Regions from separate parts of the Xenorhabdus bovienii SS-2004 genome, predicted to be linked through region 1. Evidence: predicted binding sites of a transcription regulator. Region 1 holds the regulator's gene; the other holds the start of a gene.
What was found. The regulator sigma-54, encoded in region 1, starts transcription at its own class of promoters, with help from an activator protein. The targets are predictions, from matches to a motif close to GTTGGCACANNTTTCGCTNT.

Region 1 (8,416 bases):
GCGCAGAATGACCTGCGATTGAAACTGCTGCACAAGGTCATGCAATTTCATTGCAGGTCGGGCATGCATACCAAGCCGATTTTTAATTTCAAGCTGCTTTTTGACTGTCATGCTCTGCCATTATTGTATTATTTACGTTTTTCCAGTGTGCGGTGACGTGATTGCACGTTTTTGCCACGGGAACGGAAGTAGTCCGCTAATTGTTCAGCGACGTAGACGGAACGGTGTTTACCCCCCGTACAACCAATTGCCACGGTGAGATAGCTGCGGTTATTGGTTTCGAGCATCGGCAGCCAGAGTTCAAGATAGCTGCGGGTCTGGTAAATAAAATTGTGTACTTCTGTGTGGCGATCCAAAAAGGCAGCCACAGGGCGATCTAAACCGGTCATTGGCCGCAGTTTAGGATCCCAGTGTGGGTTTGGCAGGAAACGCACATCGAAAACATAATCGGCATCAATCGGAATACCATGCTTAAAGCCGAAAGACTCAAACACCATCGTCAGTTCGCGTTCGCGTTTGCCCAGTAGACGCGTTCTGAGCATTTCTGCCAATTCATGCACGGACATTTCAGAGGTGTCGATGATCAAATCTGCCCGTGAACGCAGGGGTTCCAGCAGGTCACTTTCTTGATCAATAGCGCTTTCCAGCGACAGATTTTTGCTTGATAGTGGATGCAGGCGACGTGTGTCACTGTAGCGGCGGATCAGGGTGTTGCGATCCGCATCAAGAAACAGTAATTGTGGCGAGAACGTGTCCGGCAGTTTCGTCAGAGCTTCTTCGAAAATTTCTGGCGACTCCGGCATATTTCTCACGTCTATGCTGACCGCCGCTGAAATACCGCGTTCAGCTAATGTGCCTGCCAGTTCCGGCAGTAAGACCACCGGCAGGTTATCGACACAATAGAATCCCATATCTTCCAGCGCACGCAGGGCAACGGATTTACCGGAGCCGGAACGACCGCTGACTATCATCAGCACCATAAGATGACTCCCCTTTAATATCTCAGCGGTTCTAATAAACCGCTGCTGTTTTGTTGCTTTCCAATAATTCTAATCGCTATTTATTCAGTTATGATTTTATATAGCTCTTCGTCACTTTGTGCTGAACGCAGACGGCGGCAGAGATTCTTATCTGCAAGACGCTTTGCAATCAATGATAGTGAATGTAAATGGGTCTGACACTGGTCAGACGGCACCAATAAAGCAAACAGCAAGTCAACAGGTTGATTATCGATGGCATCGAAGGCAATAGGCTGTTCCAGATTCAGAAACACGCCAACGGCATTATGTGAACACTCTTTATCCAGTTTGCCGTGAGGAATGGCAATCCCGTTGCCGATACCTGTGGTGCCCACTTTTTCGCGGGAAAGAATAGCCTCGAATACGGCATTTTCCGGTAATCCAAGCTGTTTTGATGCCAGTTCACTGATAATCTCTAAGGCGCGCTTTTTACTCGAACAAGGTACGTTGTTGCGTGTACATTCGGGCGAAAGTACCGAACTTAGTGGTAAATCTGTTTCGTTGTTCATTTCTTTAATCACTTAGGGCCTGTAATACCGGATGCCTGACTGGAGGCATCCGGTATTGATGCACTGTTTATACCTTTCACCTGAATCTATTGGGTATGTAAGTAGAACAGTGATGAGTTTATGACAGCCCCGTTGCCAGAAAGCTGTTAATGTTGTCTCAACTTACTTTTGTGTTTGGTCAATTGACGTGCCAGCTTATCTGCCAGTGCATCAATCGCCGCATACATGTCTTCATGCTCTGAGCTTGCATGCAACTCACCTCCATTGACATACACCGTGGCTTCAGCGATTTTCTGCACTTTCTCCACTCGGAGTATGACCTGAATGAGGTTAATTTTATCGAAATATTGATCCAGTTTGCCGTATTTTGTATTCACAATGTTGCGTAATGCATCAGTGATTTCAATATTGTGGCCTGTGACATTGAGTTGCATAGTGTTTTCCTTCTCTGTGTGGTTCAAACCAGTTTTTTGCGTTGGTTTGAAGGCGGGATGGATAACGACTCTCTATATTTTGCGACAGTTCGACGCGCGACTTGAATGCCCTGTTCGGCCAGAATGCTGGTCAATTTGCTGTCACTCAGTGGCTTGGCCGGGTTTTCTGCCGCGACCAATTTTTTCACCAGTGCCCGTATCGCAGTAGAAGAGGCTTCACCTCCGCTATCGGTATTGACATGGCTGGAGAAAAAATATTTCAATTCAAAAATGCCCCGTGGGCTATACAGATATTTCTGTGTTGTCACACGGGAAATGGTGGATTCGTGCATTTCAACCTGATAGGCGATATCTGCCAGTACTAGCGGTTTCATGTGCTCTGCACCATATTCAAAAAAATCTTGTTGCCGTTCAACAATGCAACTGGCAACTTTCAATAACGTGTCATTACGGCTTTCGAGGCTTTTTATCAGCCATTTGGCCTCTTGCAGATTATTGCGAATGAACAGACTGTCGCTTTCACTATGGGCCTGTTGCCCCAATGCTGCGTAGTGTTGATTGATGCGCAGACGGGGGATGCTATCGGTATTCAGTTTGACTTGCCAGCTTTCATTCTCTTTATGAGCAAGCACATCAGGAATAACATACTCGGATTCACCTGCATTGACCACTAATCCGGGTTTGGGTTCCAATGATTGAATAATATCGATGGCTTCTTTCAGGGCATTTTCCTTTAATTTGCTCTGACGTAACACATTACGAAAGTCTCGATTGCCCAATAGCTCAAGGTATTTGCTGACAACCAGTTTGGCTTCGTTCAGATAAGGTGTTTTTGTCGGCAGCATCGAAAGTTGAATAAGCAGGCATTCACGCAAATCGCGGGCGGCGATACCAATCGGATCGAAATGCTGTATGCGTTTGAGTACGATTTCCACTTCTTCTAGCGTCAGCTCATTATCGCCAATGCTGGCAAGGATCTCTTCGATTGAAACTGTCAGATAGCCTGAATCATCAATCGCATCAATGATGGAGGTGGCGATGGCAGAATCCGTTTCAGTAAACGGTGTCAACCCTGCCTGCCACATCAGATAGTCTTGCAGTGTCTGAGTGGTTTCACCCTGATAAACGGGAAAATCCTCAGCACTGTAATCGCTGTTTGTCCCCGAAGGAGTGCCAGCCGTGTAAATTTCATCCCAACTGGCATCCAATGGCAGTTCTTCCGGTATATTCTTCTGTTCAAGCGCTTCGCGGGTATCCATCACCTCAGTTACCGCATCAGGAGATTCCTGACTGTCGATTTCCTCATGAGGATCATCCTGTTCAAGCAGTGGGTTAGCTTCCAAAGCCTGCTGGATCTCTTGTTGAAGTTCAAGCGTAGAAAGTTGCAACAAACGGATAGCTTGCTGGAGTTGTGGCGTCATCGCCAGTTGCTGACTGAGCCTGAGTTGCAAACTTTGCTTCATAGCATTACCACTTTCTCCTGAATTTCTCTGGAATTTCTCCTGAATGACGCCTGACAGAATCAGGATTAAAGACGGAAACCCTCACCCAGATAAACGCGTTTGACCTGCTCATTGTTGAGAATATCTTCCGGTGAGCCGTGGGCAATCAACTGGCCTTGGCTGACGATATAGGCGCGTTCGCAGACATCCAGTGTTTCACGGACATTGTGGTCTGTAATCAGAACTCCCAGCCCATAGTCCCGCAGATGTTGAATGATCTTTTTGATATCGAGTACGGAGATGGGATCGACGCCAGCAAAAGGTTCATCCAGCAGAATGAATTTCGGGTTGGCGGCCAGAGCACGGGCAATTTCCACACGACGGCGTTCACCACCGGAAAGTGACTGTCCCAGATTGTCACGCAGATGGGAAATATGAAACTCTTCCATTAATTCTTCTGCCCGCTCTTTTCGTTGCTCTTGCGTGATATCCTTGCGGATCTCCAAGACTGCCATCAAATTGTCAAATACGCTCAGACGACGGAAAATGGAAGGTTCTTGTGGCAAATAGCCTATTCCCCGGCGGGCGCGTTCATGCAGAGGCAGCAGGCTGATGTCTTCATCATCAATAGTAATGGTGCCAGTATCACGTGGCACAATGCCGACCACCATGTAGAAGGTCGTGGTTTTACCTGCCCCATTGGGGCCAAGCAAACCCACGATTTCGCCTGATTTGACGGTCAGACTGACGTCCTCAACGACCCTGCGACCCTTATAAGCCTTTGCCAGATTTTCTGCGTTTAAAATTGCCATACGTCGTTATTTACTCTTGTTGTTAACACTGATGCCTTTTTCCTGTAGCTGGGAAGGCAACAGGACGGTAGTAACACGTTTACCTTTATCACTAAAGGCTTCCATTTGCTGTGTTGGCACCAGATAGGTGATTTTATCGCCTTTGATGTTACTGTCGAGTTGTTCAAGATAGGCATTACCTGTCAGCGTCATCAGCTCTTTATCCATCTCATAGCGCATTTTTGAGGCATGCCCTTTGATGGGTTTGCCGTCATCTTGTAACTGATAGAAAGTCGCCGGATTACCGTAGGCTTCAATAACCGTTTTTTTCGCATCCCCTTCTGGGCGAGTGACGACGACTTTATCCGCATGAATGTCGATTGAGCCTTGTTTTACGCTGACATTATCCGTAAATGTGGCTACGTTCCCCGTTAAATCCAAAGATTGCCTGTCAGAATTAAGGGTAATGGGCTGTTTCGTATCTTCTTTCAATGCCAGTACGGGCAGGCTGACTGCAAACAGGGTACTGGCAATAACGGTATTACGGATTAGGTTGTTCATTTGGGATCTCATAGTGAGTCGTCACCTTTTCAATCAATTCAGCAGTTTTGTTTCGCAGATTGCCACGCATTTTCATGCCAACAGATTTCAGGCCGACACCAATCAGAGTGACTTGGTCGTCGGATAAGATATCTTGAGACACCAGATTGACGGTCGCATTTTCTGTTGTGATCCGTTGCAGTTGTGAGGCATCGGTCAGGCTATCCAGCTGGACATCGCCGTACAGATAGAGCATTTTATCGTTGGTCAGCTTTGCTTTATTTGCGCGTACTGTCCATGTCGGTGTTTCGGAAGTGCTATTGGAGGCAAAGGTTGTCAATATGGGTTTAGTAAACCAAGTCAGTTTGCTTTCCGTATAGTTCTGTACATCATCTGCCACCAGTTTGTAAGCCAGCTTGCCCTCGGGATCATAGACAAAAGAAGTGGCTTCCTGTGTTTGATAAGTGGGATACCCATCATCCACAATTGGTGATGAGGCGTTTTCGTTTAAATTGGATAAATTCCAGCCAATCAGCGCAAGCGCGATCAATGCCAGTGTTCCGATCAGCCAGGATTGAATTCTGCTCATTCTCTTTTCAATTTTAGTCTTATATTGATAACCCTTTGGCACCTTCCAGCTTATTCTGAGCGAAAAGTACCAAATCACAAAGCTCCCTGACTGCACCACGGCCACCTGCAATCTGAGTCACATAATCTGCTCTTGGCAGCAGCAGTGGATGGGCATCAGAAACCGCAACAGATAACCCAACTTGTGCCATTACAGGCCAGTCGATAAGATCATCACCAATATAAGCGACCTGTTCTGGCTGTAACGTTAGTTTATCTAACAGTTCCTGATACGCCAAAACCTTATCGCTCTGTCCTTGGTAAAGATGTGTAATACCCAGTGTTTCTGCGCGATCTTCCAGCAACTTAGCTTTACGGCCAGTAATGATGGCGACTTCAATGCCTGAGGTAATCAGACAACGGATGCCGTAACCATCACGAACGTTAAAGGCTTTCAGTTCTTCACCCTGGTTGCCCATATATATCAGGCCATCTGACATCACACCATCAACATCACAAATCAGTAGACGGATTTTACTGGCTCTTTCGATAATTTCTTCGTTGACCGGGCCATAACAGGTGTCCAGATACGTTTTCTGACTCATTCAGGAATTCTCTTAAGGTTTATACCACAGCTGCTTATACCATTACCTGTGCTTTATACATACTCTACCCTTCATCTTTCTCTGTTGGGTATATACCGACCTTATACTACACCCGCCTGTAAGAGGTCGTGCATATGCAGTACGCCGAGCAATTTGTCACCGTCAGTGACCAGCAAGGACGTGATGTGGCGTGACTGCATCAGGTTCAGGGCATCAACGGCCAGTGTATGGGGCTTGATGCGGACACCGCCGATAGTCATAACATCAGAGATGTTTGCATGGTTTAAATCGATTCCCATATCGAAAACACGGCGCAAATCCCCGTCAGTGAAAATTCCTTTGATCTGCATATCGTCATCGCAGATGACGGTCATTCCCAGTTTCTTGCGGGTGATTTCAACCAAGGCTTCACGTAGTGTCGCGGTATAAGGAACACGGGGAATATCATCACCGATGGTCATTAAGTCACTGGTCAGTAACAGAAGTTTGCGTCCCAGCGTGCCACCCGGATGGGAAAGGGCAAAGTCTTCAGCGGTAAAACCTCGAGCTTGTAAGAGCGCAACGGCCAGAGCATCTCCCATAACAAGTGTTGCTGTCGTGCTAGTGGTGGGCGCTAATCCAAGCGGGCAGGCTTCCTGTGGTGTTTTGATGCACAGATGGATATCGGCAGCTTTCCCCATGCTACTGTTTGGGTTGTTTGTCATACAGATAAGCGGAACTTTTTGCCGTTTGAGGACGGGGATCAAGGCAACGATTTCATTGGATTCACCGGAATTGGAGATTGTCAGCACGATGTCTTTTGATGTCACCATACCGAGATCACCGTGGCTGGCTTCACCGGGGTGGACAAAGAAAGAGGGCGTGCCAGTACTGGCAAATGTGGCGGCAATTTTTCGTCCAATATGACCGGATTTTCCCATCCCCATGACAATGATTTTTCCTTCACAACCAAACATCAACTCACAGGCTCGGCTGAAATCTTCATTAATATATTGTTCCAGTTCTGCCAATCCGTCGAGTTCGACCTGTAATACTTTTTTACCTGATTGTTGAAAATCTATCTTAGACATTTCTACTTCCCACGTCATCGGCAATTAATCAGTACCGTAATAATTAGAAACAAAAAGTACGAAAAAATAAGCGATAAAACAGCCCAGTAACAGGATGCCGTTTAATCGGTTCAATCGATGCTTTCTCCCCAGACAGAATATCGTGAATAACACACTGGCAGCCATCATGACCCAGAAGTCCCGGGAAAAGGCCTGAGGTGAAATAACGCCGGGTGAAAGTATACCGGGGATACCCAATACCAGAGTGATGTTGAAAACATTTGAGCCGATGATATTGCCCATCGCCATATCATTCTCGCCTTTAATGGCCGCAGCAATTGAAGTAGCCAGTTCAGGCAGGCTGGTGCCTACCGCCAGAATTGTCAGGCCAATAATCAGCTCACTGATGCTATAAATACGTGCAATCACAGCCGCATTGTCAATCACCATGCGGGTAGAAATGGGGAGGATAATCAATCCTAAAACAACCCAGAGAAGTGCGATGCCTTTGTTGCCTTCGACAGGTAATTCTGCATCTCGTTCCTGCATATAGCTGTCTAGACCATCATCTTGGGAAACTGTTGTCATTTTGATCATTATGACGATAAAAAACAAGGCGGTAAGTAACAGGACGATACCGTCCAGGCGGTTCAGGTAGCTGTCTGCCAGAATATAGCCTACAAATGCAGTAATCAGCAACATCAGCGGCAATTCCCGCCTCAGGATATCTGATTTCACTGTGATCGGTCGAATGAGTGACGCAGCGCCAGTAATCAGTAGCAGATTGGTAATATTGGAACCAATGGCATTGCCTACAGCTATGTTCGGTAGCCCATCTTGAGCTGCTGTGATAGATACCATCAACTCTGGCAGTGAAGTGCCGATTCCCATAACTGTCAATCCGACGATATAGGGGGGTATTTTCAGTGAGCGGGCAAAAACCGCAGCACCATATACTAATCTATCAGATCCATACACCAGTAAAATCAACCCGGTAATGAACAGAGCAATAGTCAGAAACATGGGGTGTTCCTTAAATAAAATTTATTCCGAACATGATGCTAATAATGGTTGATTTTTAAACATGAAATGTTTATTCAGCTAGACTTATATATTCTGACGGTCAAGCGATAAAAAGTAAAATTTGTCACAACTTTGCTAACGCAAATTTGGCAATTTTTTTGTAGTATGCATGACTGATTATTTAAAAACAGTAAGAAACAAGTTTTATTAACGGTTAGGGGCTATCAAATAATGAGTCAACAAACAGCAAATCTTATTGAGATCTGCGGCATGTATTTCACTCGTGGTCAACGCCCGATTTTTTCTGATATTAATCTGACCGTTCCAAAAGGAAAAGTGACTGCCATCATGGGGCCTTCAGGCATAGGGAAAACCACCTTGCTACGCCTGATTGGTGGGCAGATCCGCCCTGAACGCGGCGAGATCTGGTTTGATGG
Region 2 (8,416 bases), 730 kb from region 1:
TAGAAAAAGTCAATTTGTATCAATCTGACAACAAAACAAAAATAGGAATAGAAAAAAATATTAACGACGAAGGGATTTTTCTGTCCACCGACTGGCACGGTAATTTAGTCTTTTATATTTATGCTAAAGAACTGCAGCCTATATCTCTTGAATTTTATACAAGAATATTTGGTATTACGAATGAGATTCCTGCTGATAGTGCATTGAATATTGTAAATGATAAACCAGAAAATCCGAATGATTATTTAGCCGCTCCTGGAATTGAAGGGTATGATAATGGCGGAGAACTAACAAACCATGGACAAACAAATTTCTTAATAGATATTCCTCCTTACCCCGGTGCGCAAAAAGGAGATATGATTAAAATTCGCATTAATAATGTCAGTACAATATATGAATATCCTCTTTTGCAATTAAGTGAGCTTGGGAATTACTCTTCTTTTTCAATGCCTTATTTTGCCTTTACAGTAGGCGCAGTTTCTACCTTTTCCTACGTAGTTTTTCGCCAAGGCAGAGATACGTTATATTCAAGATCCCTTACACTAACATATACAGGAGAGTCATGGCCTAAGCCAGTTTATTATGACAAATGCGTAGTTTATTCTAGTTTTGGGGTTAATGATCCCAATAATATTATAGAAGAAGCAGACCCTAAAGATTGTGAGCACGCCACTTCACATAATACTGTGAATTGTAAAGCAATCTCTAAAAGTCATGACCTTGATGATCCCGCATTATTTGTTCAAATTACTGGAACAAATGATATCACTGATAAGACCAAGCCACCATTAGGTAGTATGGTAGACTTAACATTGCATATAAAATCTAATCCTAGAACTGTAATAAAAACTTATTCTAAACAGATACCTTCTGTAGCTGGCCCTGATGGTCAAACTACAACTACTACTATAAATATTGCCAGAAAATTTGTTAGGGACTGCCATGAATTTAAGGACTGCACGGCTGGCCGTATCGAGTTTAGCTATCAAGTACGATCAGAAAATACCCATTCTCAGACTTGGATAGGAAGAATAGATACCGCCTCTACCGGAGAGGATGATTGTTAATAGAATTGATATTAATACATTATCATATCAACAATATAATAGAGAGAAAATTATGAGTAATAAACTTCCAGCCCCAATTTTGCCACAAATCAATAATGATACTTTAGATTTAAAAAAAATTGAGGGTGATATTATTATAAAAATAGACAACAGCGCTCAAGTCTTCTTTGATCGTGATAGTATTATGGCCTGTTTCAACACTATTTGTGGGGAATCTTATACAGTCCGTAATTATACTGAATCTTATTTTGAGATTAAAATACCCAAAAATAAAATTTCGCCTGGCCAATACTTGGTTCATTATACTGTAATAAATAATGACGATAATATATCGTATTCTCCCATAACTCACATAAAAGTTATCGATGGCACACCGACAACCCCACCATCAGACAAAGAACCCTTTATCGTTATGGGTGCTCGTTATGCTGACCTTGCTGTAGCTAATGGGCTTAAAACACCACAGAGGCTGACTGCCTGGACTAAAGAGGGTAAGCCACATCCAGTAACATGGACTTATATAGGTGGAACACCATCATTTACTTCTCCTTTTTCACATATTAATTCCCCATTTTTCTATGATTCTGCTCCGTGGCTCCCCATTTCAGTTCAAGACGAGCAAGGTAACAAGCTCAAAATAAACCCAATCAATGTGTTTGGTAATGGTGGTACGCTAGGTCTTCCAAAGGCAGATTTTAACGATCCATTGGAAGAGCAATATCCCTCTGCTTTTGCTGTGCTGCTCAATGACAACACCATGGTTGGTTGGGGAGGAACCTTCGGTAATTCCTATACTCAATCTGGAGTTAAAACCATTACTACAAATGGCCCCTCTTATGCTGGGCTTAATGTGGATTCAGGGACATTATGGTATCACGGTGATTCTAATCACTCTAACTTCCCTACTGGTTCCTTTGATGATGTGGGGGCAGGTGGAAATAGCTTTTTTGCTATCTCGCACACTAACCAGCAGATGGAAGCCTGGGGAGCAATGACGGGTATTTTTAATTATCCTGGAGATGGAAAGAATGTTTTTGTAGGAAATAGTTTTGCTATTACTATATATAATCCCGGTACGGAACAGATACAAAGTTTGTGGGGCTCATCAATGGAGAACTGGCAGTTAGATCCAGATCCACGTTATTCTTCTGTTTCGAAACCACGTTACATTACATCAATGGCAAGGGGATTCGCCGTTATAGACGAAAGTGGTGATCTTTCTACTTGGGGTGATTCAAGTGTATTTGTCGGCTTTAATCCCTCACATCAGGATTTCATACAAGCTGCTTCAATTACTCCCTTTCTTATGAATTTTAACGTCCCATTCGGTAATTACGCAGTTCACCGTGATGGTACATTATATGCTTGGTCGGTTCCAGCCAGCAGCTCCGATGGCGATTCATGTAGTAATGGAGTAGATATAGCAACCACTAAACAAAAATTTCTTATGCCAGGAGGCACCCCTCCACATGGAAAAATATATTGGGATGGAATACAGAATTATAACGACGGCCCAGTGTTCGAAGAATTTATGGCTCTCAAAGATGTGGTTCAAATAACTTGCTCAGCTAATGCATCTGCGGCATTACGTCAAGATGGTACCGTATTAACCTGGCAAAATGCTGAACCTAGTAACGTTAACTTTATACCCCAACCTGAAATAAAGAATGTAAGAGCCATCTACTCAACAGGAACAGCATTTCTTGCTCTGACAGCAGATAACAAAGTCCATACCTGGGGTGGTTCTGATGGTGGTGGAGATAGCAATGAAGTACAAGCACTATTACAGGGTAAGCTGACCTATTATATGGATTAATATGATATCTGATACCAGAATAATAGTTAGTTCACTCTAAACCAGAAGGCGCAATCAACGTTGATGTTATATGACAGATTGCGCCTTATTACTTACATATATTGATATTAAATAATTTATTAATGTTGGTGCACTTTTTACTGTTCAATTAGTATTTTAAGGAAGAAAGGAGAGCCTGATTCAGGTTAATAGTAACTTGATCTGACACACAATTTGATAACTACCAGAGTGAATCTGCACAAGTACACATTATCAATAATCAGAAAAGCCACTATGCAGCTTGTCTGTCATTCAATATAAAATTAAATATTATATTTTAAGTAGCGAGGGAAGCCGGCCTTACCTGTTCCGTGTTTGCGTACAGATTCAGCTTGGTCGCAATATCAATAAGTCACTTCTATCGTAACAGCCATGATGATATCTCATTAAAAAATAAAAAAATATTAAATTAACGCTTTAAAATAATTGTCTAAATGTTGCATATATAGCAATTGCTATAATACTGATACATGTACCACATAAGATAGAACGAGTTATACGCCCATTACCCAAATAATGAGTTTCAAGCACAATTATATTGGCTGAGGGTGGTAGTACACATCAGGTGCGTAATTCCCTGACTTAAACGAAACATAGGTTTTTTAGGAACTTCTCTTATGAAAATATACAGATACGCTGTATTGCCAATGGCTCTTAAAGTAGCTTTATTTTTTTCTGGAATAAGCGGTAATGCAATAGCTGCATCAACATGTGGACCCACAATTTCCCAAAATAGGACGACACCCTGTTATCTCTCAAATAATGAAAATCTTACTATCGATAAAGGTGTATCAATTATTGTTCCCACAGAAGGGTTCATGGCAAGCCAATATGATAAATACTCTGGGAAAACCTCTGCTGTCAATGTCGGTAATGAGGATATTAAGGATCCGCTTATTACGGTTCATAACATTGAAAATAACGGAATTTTGAAAGGAACTAATGGACTCGTAGTAACTCCCAGTGGTCTTGTTGAAAAACTGGTTAATCGTGGAACCATAAGCACCATAAGCGGCGGCCCTGCACTATCAGGTGTAACTGTTGCTGGTACCCTGAAGACACTGGAGAATTATGGTTCAATCATAGACCCTGCTGGTGCTGGTGGTTCAATATTTATCATACCTGAGCTTGTTATTAAAAATCCTCATTACGGAAAAATAGATACCATCCAGAATCAGAAGGGAGGATCGATTCAGGGGATCATTATGAACGGGGGAACACTTACAAATCTTAATAATTATGGAATATTGTCTCAGTCGAGTAGTAGTAACTTCTTGCCTCCCGGAGCTTTGACTGCTGCATACGGCGCTGATGTCGGAATTTTCAATAATTATGGAACAGTGGCTGTATCCAATAAAGGCATTATAGTTAGCCAAGGGTCGACTCTCAAAGGCCTCAATAATCAGGTTGGGAGTAAAGGAATAATTGCCGGTGTGAATGCCATTGAAGTTACTGGGCAAGGCCCGGCTAGTGATAGTAAGAAAATCCAGCCGTCCAGAATTAAAAAGATTACCAACGCTTCCACCATATATGGAAATACAAAAGGTATTTATGTCGACGATAAAGGTGTTATTGAGACAATCACGAATACGGATACAGGCGTGATAAAAGGGATTATATTCTCTATCCATAATAAGGGAACTATCACCAACGGCATTGATAATGCGGGCACGATTGACGGCAATGTCGAGCTTGGAAGCGCCAGACTTTATCTGTCTGGCCCGAAGGCAATCCTTAAAGGAGATGTTTCTGGGACGAAAGATTCGATTGTTACTATTGGGAATATGAACCGTACTGATAAAGCGAAAAATCTAGATTTTACATACACCCACAACATGAATGTCGGAACTGTTAAGATATCATCGGGAAATAAGTTACGTTTAGGCGACGGACATACAACGGGAAAAATTTCTGGCAATATAGTTAATGATGGAGAGTTTTATTTCAATCGCAGCGATAAAGTGATTTATGGTCATAATATAAGCGGTGCAGGCTCTGTTCACCAAGTGGGTAGCGGCACAACCATTTTTCAGAGGGCAAACAACTATGCAGGCGCGACAACAGTCCAACAAGGAACACTTCTCCAAGGCGCAGAGAAGTCTTTCAGCCCATTATCATCCTATACAATCGGGCAACGTGGTACGCTTGATATGGGGGGATTTAATACGACAATTCCCGCTTTAAATAACAGTGGTAGAGTCGTGATGGGCGGAGATAGCAACGCTGTAGGGAGTATGCTGACGATTACGGGTGACTATAGAAGTAATAACGGTACGGTGAGTTTATCAACTGTATTGGGAGATGATAGCTCAAAGACTGACAGACTTGTGGTGAATGGCAAAACATCGGGTACAACTCATCTCGTGATCAAAAATGTTGGTGGAAAGGGTGCCAAAACGAACGAAGGTATCAAAGTTGTTGATATGAAAGGTGCAGCGGGCGGAAATTTCAGTTTGGCTGGTGACTATAGCCATAAGGGTAATCCAACTCTTGTAACGGGTGCTCATGCCTACCGTCTTTATAAGAATAGCGCCGACAATTCGTTGTATCTGCGCTCATCGTCGGATAATTCAAAACCCACATATCAGGCAGGCGTTAGCGTTTACGAGAGTTATGGACGGATGTTGCAGATTATGAATGCGCCAGAGTCCTTGCGTGACCGAACCGGAGGACGTAAGGATCGGGTGCTTGGCACAGGTGAATTCAGAAGCTCTGCTGCCGAAGACAGCACTGACGATAGTACAAGCCAGATGCCCACTGGGGTATGGGGGCGAATAACCGCTTCTTACGGTAAATTGTCGCCACGTGTCTCTACATCCGATGCGAATGCAACCACCTATAACATGGTTCGTGCTCAGATTGGTATGGACAAACGTTTTTATGAAAATAACCAGGGTTCAGTCACGGGCGGTGGCTTCCTGCAATATTCGAAGATTGATGCAGACGTAGGCTCTCCGCATGGTGACGGTAACATTCGTGCAAATGGTTATACGTTTGGTGCGACCAGTACGTGGTACGGCAAGAATAAGTTTTATGTGGATGGCTTAGCCCAGATGACCTACTTTGACAACGATCTGCATTCAAAGACTGCCGGCCGAGCTTTGGGAAATAGTAAATCCGCGCTGGGGTATGCATTGGGTCTGGAAGCAGGACAAGAGATTGGCTTGAATCAGAAATGGTCAATGACCCCACAAGCACAACTCGTATATTCTTCCATAAATATGAATGGGTTTCATGATCCGTTTGGAGCCAAAATCCGTTTTGACCGAAGCCAAAGTCTGAAACTTCGTGTAGGCACGACGATAGACTATCGTCAAAAAGCCACACGTTTATATGGTTTTTTCAATATTAATCAAGAGGTTTTGGGAAGAAATGACTCGGCTAAAGTCGCCGATGTTGCCTTTATCAGTGGCAATGATCGCACTTGGGGAGACGGAGGGGCGGGTGGTTCCTATAGTTGGGATAATGGAAAATCTTTCGTCTATGCTCAGGCTTCAGCCAGCACCAGCCTGAATAATTTTGCAGACAGCTACGATCTGAAGGGCCAAGTCGGACTAAGGACAACGTGGTAATTAAGAAAATGCCACCGGAATTAACAGAAAACCGTGGGAATGGCCTCCCACGGTAAGCATTTTCAGAGTTTTTATATGAGCAAGAGCAATGTTTCTAGTTGAGATCATGACTGCGCCCGTATATTCAGCTTCTAATAAATTGATTATGCAATCTTTTCGTCTGTAGCACTAAGCATAAACTATCAGTCAAAATGGTCTGCACTTCCCTTATTTTTCACTATAATGGTGCAAATTTGTTTTTTTGCTCACCTACTTCACTAAATTAGTGCAATTTTACTTAAAACTTGACTGTGATTTCTTCCGTTTTTACCCACTAACCCACTCATCCGCTGATCTTAAAGACTTTTAAAAAGTTGGCACACTTCTCGCAATACTCTTCTCATAAGCATCAATTTTATAAACATTGACCCTATACAGAGACACACATCATCAGCCCATTTCAGCCCATTAGATAACGCCGCATGTCCCTTGCGCCGAATTATCAGGCTGACGTCAACCAAGAGAACTCAGTATGTCCGTTGAACATGTTTTGTCCATGATTGAAGAACATCAGGTGAAGTTTATTGACTTACGTTTTACTGATACCAAAGGTAAAGAACAGCACATCACCATTCCTTCCCACCAGATTGATGAAGATTTCTTCGAAGATGGCAAAATGTTTGACGGTTCATCGATCGGTGGCTGGAAAGGGATCAATGAATCTGACATGGTGTTAATGCCAGATCCAACGACCGCAATGCGAGATCCCTTCTTTGATGACGCCACGCTGATCCTGCGCTGTGATATTCTGGAACCCGGTACCATGCAGGGTTATAGCCGTGACCCGCGTTCGATTGCCAAACGCGCGGAAGATTTCCTGCGTGCAAGTGATATTGCCGATACTGTCCTGTTTGGGCCAGAGCCTGAGTTTTTCCTGTTTGACGACATTCGTTTCGGCAATTCCATTTCGGGCAGTTATTACCATATCGATGATATTGAAGCTGCATGGAACAGTGGGACACGCTATGAAGGCGGTAACAAAGGTCATCGTCCGGGCATCAAAGGCGGTTATTTTCCGGTTCCTCCCGTGGATTCCTCTCAGGATCTGCGTTCAGCCATGTGTCTGACAATGGAAAAAATGGGGCTGGTGGTTGAAGCTCATCACCATGAAGTAGCGACCGCAGGCCAGAATGAAATCGCGACCCGCTTTAATACTATGACCAAAAAAGCGGATGAAACCCAGATTTACAAATATGTAGTGCACAATGTGGCCCATTCATTCGGTAAGACCGCAACGTTTATGCCGAAACCGCTGGTAGGCGATAACGGCTCTGGTATGCACTGCCACATGTCGCTGTCCAAAAATGGTACTAATCTATTCGCCGGTGATAAATATGGTGGCCTGTCCGAACTGGCGCTTTACTATATCGGCGGCGTAATCAAACATGCCCGTGCATTGAATGCCTTTACCAACCCAACCACTAACTCGTACAAACGTCTGGTTCCGGGTTTTGAAGCGCCAGTGATGCTGGCTTACTCAGCCCGTAACCGCTCTGCCTCCATCCGCATTCCGGTTGTGGCAAGCGCCAAAGCCCGCCGTATTGAAGTGCGTTTCCCTGATCCGGCCGCAAACCCTTATCTGTCCTTTTCTGCCCTGCTGATGGCAGGTCTTGATGGCATCATCAACAAAATCCATCCTGGCGATGCGATGGACAAAAATCTATATGACCTGCCGGCAGAAGAAGCTCAAGAGATCCCAACCGTCGCCTCTTCTCTGGATGACGCGTTAGCCGCTCTGGATGCAGACCGGGAATTCCTGACTCGTGGTGGTGTTTTCACTGATGATGCCATTGATGCTTATATCAAATTACTGCATGGTGAAATCGAACGAGTACGCATGACGCCACATCCGCTGGAATTTGAACTGTATTACAGCGTGTAAT

Region 2: the regulator sigma-54 is predicted to act here: its motif matches at 6,847-6,866, upstream of glnA (glutamate--ammonia ligase).

What each region holds. Positions count from the first base shown of each region.
Region 1 is NC_013892.1:3,700,604-3,709,019, forward strand. It holds gene npr (PTS phosphocarrier protein NPr) at 1-111, opposite strand, end outside; gene rapZ (RNase adapter RapZ) at 129-980, opposite strand; gene ptsN (PTS IIA-like nitrogen regulatory protein PtsN) at 1,061-1,528, opposite strand; gene hpf (ribosome hibernation promoting factor) at 1,675-1,962, opposite strand; gene rpoN (RNA polymerase factor sigma-54) at 1,986-3,425, opposite strand; gene lptB (LPS export ABC transporter ATP-binding protein) at 3,491-4,216, opposite strand; gene lptA (lipopolysaccharide ABC transporter substrate-binding protein LptA) at 4,223-4,756, opposite strand; gene lptC (LPS export ABC transporter periplasmic protein LptC) at 4,737-5,324, opposite strand; gene kdsC (3-deoxy-manno-octulosonate-8-phosphatase KdsC) at 5,344-5,907, opposite strand; gene kdsD (arabinose-5-phosphate isomerase KdsD) at 6,009-6,977, opposite strand; gene XBJ1_RS16315 (calcium/sodium antiporter) at 7,002-7,979, opposite strand; gene mlaF (phospholipid ABC transporter ATP-binding protein MlaF) at 8,211-8,416, shown strand, end outside.
Region 2 is NC_013892.1:205,468-213,883, reverse strand. It holds gene XBJ1_RS00930 (hypothetical protein) at 1-1,067, shown strand, start outside; gene XBJ1_RS00925 (hypothetical protein) at 1,057-2,883, shown strand; gene XBJ1_RS00920 (autotransporter outer membrane beta-barrel domain-containing protein) at 3,540-6,494, shown strand; gene glnA (glutamate--ammonia ligase) at 7,006-8,415, shown strand.